2 regions of the Mesorhizobium sp. M0028 genome follow, and region 2 is predicted to be linked to the other one. Evidence: predicted binding sites of a transcription regulator. Region 2 holds the regulator's gene; the other holds the start of a gene.
The links. Region 2 encodes LexA, which represses DNA repair genes until DNA is damaged. Its sites were predicted from a motif close to TGTTCNNNNTGTGTTCNG; they were not measured.
Positions count from the first base shown of each region.

Region 1: a site for LexA is predicted at 1,391-1,408, ahead of NKJ93_RS05055 (ImuA family protein). Genes of this name have one in related genera too.

Region 1 is NZ_JAMYVG010000002.1:23,598-25,992, forward strand. Features, by position in the region: gene NKJ93_RS05050 (DUF6504 family protein) at 1-379, opposite strand, end outside; gene NKJ93_RS05055 (ImuA family protein) at 312-1,367, opposite strand; gene NKJ93_RS05060 (metallopeptidase family protein) at 1,551-1,973, shown strand; gene NKJ93_RS05065 (DUF1737 domain-containing protein) at 2,063-2,269, opposite strand; gene NKJ93_RS05070 (HpcH/HpaI aldolase/citrate lyase family protein) at 2,294-2,395, opposite strand, start outside.
Region 2 is NZ_JAMYVG010000001.1:316,022-318,416, forward strand. Features, by position in the region: gene NKJ93_RS01555 (ComEC/Rec2 family competence protein) at 1-745, shown strand, start outside; gene lexA (transcriptional repressor LexA) at 739-1,470, opposite strand; gene kynU (kynureninase) at 1,942-2,395, shown strand, end outside.

The sequences.
Region 1 (2,395 bases), on a different contig from region 2:
CGGCAAACCGCGCCGCCGCCCAGGCCGAGCCCGGCGTGGCGGCAAGCCCGGCGCGGACATCGAAGCCCTGATGGAAAAAACGCGACAGGATGTCGTCCAGCATCGAGCGTTCGCCGCCGAAAAGATGGGTGCAGCCGGTGACGTCGAGATAGAGGCCATCGGCCCCGTCGAGCGCCACCAGCGGGGTATAGCGGTCGCACCAGTCGGCGAGGCCTTCGAGCAGGCGCCGGTCGGCTTCCGGATCGGCCTCCACGATGTCGATCGAGGGATGCATGGCGCGTGCATCGGCTATGCCCATGCCGCGTTTCAGGTTAAGCGCTTCGGCCCGCTCGTCGAGGGCGGCGATGCGCTGGGCGTTCCGGTCGCGGTGACTGATCACCAGCGGCAGGTGATCCGACGGCCGGGAACGCCAGGACCGCCCCAGGCGCTGCCGCAGGATCCTCTCGGCGGCGAGATGTGGAAACCACAGGGACAGGATTCTTTGCCCATTCCTCGCCCCGTCTTTCTTCGAATATGCGTTCATCGGGGTTCCACTCCAGTGTGAATTTTCCGGGCAAGGCAGTGCGGCTCTTGCCGATGGTGATGGTGAAGGCGGGCCGGCCGATCGAGCCGGCGAGCGGCCCGGCGATCGTCTCGCGCGCTGCCGCCGGTGCCGCCGACAGGATGAGGCGGACGGGCGCTGCCGTCGGCTCGGGCTCGCCGGCCTGGCGCAGCAGGAAAAGCGGCCGGCCGGCACTCTGCGCCCGGGCGTGCAGCCGCCGCGTCGCGGTGAGATCCAGCCGCTGCGGGTTGCCACGGATTTCGAGGATGACTGCGGCCAGCGCCGTCATCCTGGCGGCCTCCTCGGCGACCCACAGCGCATCGAGCAGCCTTGGCGCCTCGGAAAACAGCAATTGCTCCGGCTCGATGCCGAAGAAGGCGTGAAGCCCCCCGGCATAGGGAAAGCCGGCCTCGCGGAAAACCTCGGATGTGCCGATCCACAGCACCGGCAGTCGCGGCCCCTGGCTGAGGATCAGGCTGATGAGCGACAGGACAAAACCGGCGACTGCTCCGGCATCGCGGGTCGCGGCGCCATGAAACTCGCTCAGCGCCGCCTTCGGCAGGCCGCCGCTCAGCGCAGCATCGAGGCGCTCGGCACCGGTGCGCAAAAACGCATCGGGCGGCGCCACGGCGAGGCCGCGACGGACAATCGTCAGATTCCGAGCGGGTGTCGGATTCCGAGAGGATGCCAGACTCTGGCGAGGCACATCCGCGTCAAACGACGAACCGGCCGGCGCTTCCAGGCGCTCGGACAAGGTCCCTTCGATCTTCGCGATCTGGCGGCGCAGGGCAAAAACAGTCTCCCGCGCCACGGCGCTTGTCGCCATGACGGTCAGCTTCCACTCACAATTGTTCCTGTTATGTTCCTATAGATTCCAGAGGGCGGCCAAAGAGTCAAGCGGAGTCATGGGGAATTTATTCCTGCCTTGATGGCATGGTCCGGGCGCTCCAGCCCGACCATTTGCCGAGTCCGGCCCGAAAGCCTATATGCCGGGATCAAAGGACAAAGCATGGCTCGCATCTACCAAACACGCATCTGGCACGACCAGCTTTCGCCAACGATGGAGGAAATCGAGCTCCTGGCGCTGGAGGCCTATGCCCATCTGCCGGAGGAGTTTCGCAAGCTGACCGGCGAGATCGTCATTCAGATCGCCGAATTCCCGACCGACGAGATCATGGACGACCTTTCGCTGGAAACGCCCTTCGACCTGCTCGGCCTGTTCGAGGGGCGCGGCATCGCCGAGCGCTGGAATCCGCAGACCGGCGAAGGCCCGAACCGGATCACGCTCTACCGCCGCGCCATCCTCGACTACTGGGCCGAGAACGAGGAGACGCTGGGCGACATCGTCACCCATGTGCTGATCCATGAGATCGGTCACCATTTCGGCCTGTCGGACGATGATATGGAGAAGATCGAAGAGGCAGCGGAGTGACGTCGTTTTGGGACTGGAGAGCGCAGCGTTCCTTCGCGCCAGCGTCCAGAAGTGTCCCGCATTCGCGGGCACCCGAAGCGATGTCAGCGCTACCAGTCGCTGAGCTTGGTGTCGGGGCCGTATTCCTGGCCTTCGATGTCCTTCACCACCGCCTGGCCGCAGCGCATGGTCTTGGCATTCTTGTCATAGGCATAGGTCGGCGAGCCGAACAGGTGCCAGCCCTTGTTGAGCGCCGCCGTCACCTTGTGGCAGAAGCTGGCGTCGTCCGGGCCGGACAAAAAGCGGTAGAGTTTCATTTTCAATCCCGTCGTGAGTTACAATCATGCGCGAACAGCGGCGGCCTTCGCCAGCAGTTTTTCGGCCTGCGCCAAATGCAGCTGCTCGACCATCTTTCCGTTCAGCGCAATCACCGCCTTGCCGGT
Region 2 (2,395 bases):
GCGCTCGCCGATCGATGCGGTCGGGCTGATTTCGCTGAGATCTGTCCTTTTGGTGACGATCGCCCTCGTCATTGCCAGCATGGCGACGACCTGGTTGCGGCTCGTGGCCCTTCCTTTTGCGCTCGCCGGCTTGCTAACGACAACGCAGACGCGCGTACCCGATGTATTGATCTCGGAGGACGCACGGCTCGTCGCGCTGCCGATCGGCAGCGGTGAACTCGCGGTCAACCGGGCACGCCCGAATGAGTTCACCATCGACAACTGGAAACGCGCGCTCACATCAGAGGCTATCGTCGCGCCGGAAACACCTGGAAAGAACGATCCGCAATTCGACATTGCCGATCCGGCCGACTTACCGCCGGGCATGCCGTTCATTTGCACGGACGGTCTCTGCCTTGCCAGGCATCCATCCGGCGCGATCATCGCGCTAGCCAATGACCGCGATACTGCACGGCCAGCCTGCGCCTTTGCCAGCTTGATCGTCATCGACGACGCCACCGCCCATAATCCCTGCTACTACGACCGGCTGGTCCTCGTCGTCACCAAACGGCAACTGGCGCGCGCGGGAAGTGCGGCCGTCTATTTCGATCCACAAGCGGCAACACGCGCCGAAATCCGCTTCGCCGTCGAAAAATCATACCGGCCCTGGCACGTGCAGCGGAAATTTTCCCGCGCGGCGCGGGGCATGCCGCCATACCGCAGAGCCGACAAGCCAAAAGCCGGCGCCAAGGGCGCAGCTCAGTAGCGGCGGATCAGCCCAACGAGCTTGCCCTGCACCTTGACCCTGTCTGGTCCGAAGATGCGCGTCTCGTAGGCCGGATTGGCGGCTTCCAGGGCGATCGAGGCGCCCTTGCGGCGGAACCGCTTCAGCGTCGCTTCTTCCTCGTCGACCAGTGCCACCACGATCTCACCGGGGCTCGCCGTATCGGCATTGCGGATGATCACCGTGTCGCCGTCGAAAATGCCAGCCTCGATCATCGAATCGCCTTTGACCTCGAGCGCATAATGCTCGCCGCCCATGATCATGTCCGGCGGCACCGAGATCGAATGCGTCTGGTGCTGGATGGCATCGATCGGCACACCGGCGGCGATGCGGCCCATCACCGGGATAGACACGGCGGCGACGACATCGTCGTCATTGCCGGCTGCAGGGACGCGCGACGATGTCGGCTTGCCTTGCCGAGGACCTTGCCCAAGACTGCCCTGGATGACACTCGGCGAGAACTTGCGTGCCGCATTGAGGCCGGGGGCGATCGAATCGGGCAGGCGCAGCACCTCCAGCGCACGGGCCCTGTTGGGCAAACGGCGAATGAAGCCGCGCTCCTCCAGCGCCGTAATCAGCCGGTGGATTCCCGATTTGGAAGCCAGGTCGAGCGCTTCCTTCATCTCGTCGAAGGAGGGCGGGATACCGCTTTCCTTCAGCCTTTCGTGGATGAACATAAGCAGTTCGTGTTGTTTGCGTGTCAGCATAGCGACCCCCAACAGAATCAGAAAAACAAACCCAGAACAAACACTATCTGTTCCAGTTGTGTTCCGCAACTGTTTAAAGTTTAATGAATGTGTTAGGGCTCGGGTAACGATACCACTCGCCAAACCGGGACGCTGCATTTTCACCGCCGCGGGCCTCATCGCCTTGATTCTGCTTTCGTTTGCGGCCTCTGGGTTTCCAGAAGGCGGCACTGGTATCGGCCGTCAGCCGGCAAAGGGGCACGGAATTGAAGCCGTATCGACTGTGCGGTTTGGTCAATGCACCGTGAACGAAACGAACTCAAAACGCCAACCTTGGGTTGGCTTGGCTCCTGGTTTCCACCGCATGGTCAGGCAACTTGTCGCCGGTGGAGCCTTGCTGCGCGATACCAGGTAATGGAGAACCGCTCGTGACCGATGGATGCCGTCGATGCGTGTCCGGCGTTGCGGTGAATCTTGGGGAGCAGACAAATCATGACAGGAATTCCCGATCTCGTGGCCATAAGGGCGATGGATGCTGCAGATCCGCTGCGCGCGATGCGCGACCGCTTTGTGCTGCCGCAAGGAGTGATCTATCTCGACGGCAATTCGCTAGGGGCCGCTTCGCGTGCCGCTTTCGATGAATTGAGCAAGGCAGTGACCGAAGAATGGGCGCATGATCTCATCCGCGCCTGGAACACGGCCGGCTGGTTCAACATGCCGCTCGAACTTGGCGACCAGCTCGGGCGCCTGATCGGTGCCGCGGCCGGCCAGACGGTGGTCTGCGACACGACATCGGTCAACATCTACAAGCTGCTGCACGCCGCCATGGCCATGCGGCCGGAGCGGCAGGTCATCGTCGCCGAGGGCGACAGTTTTCCGACAGACCTCTACATGGCTGAGGGTGTGGTTTCGACGCGAAAAGATACGCTGCTGCGCCTCTCGGGGG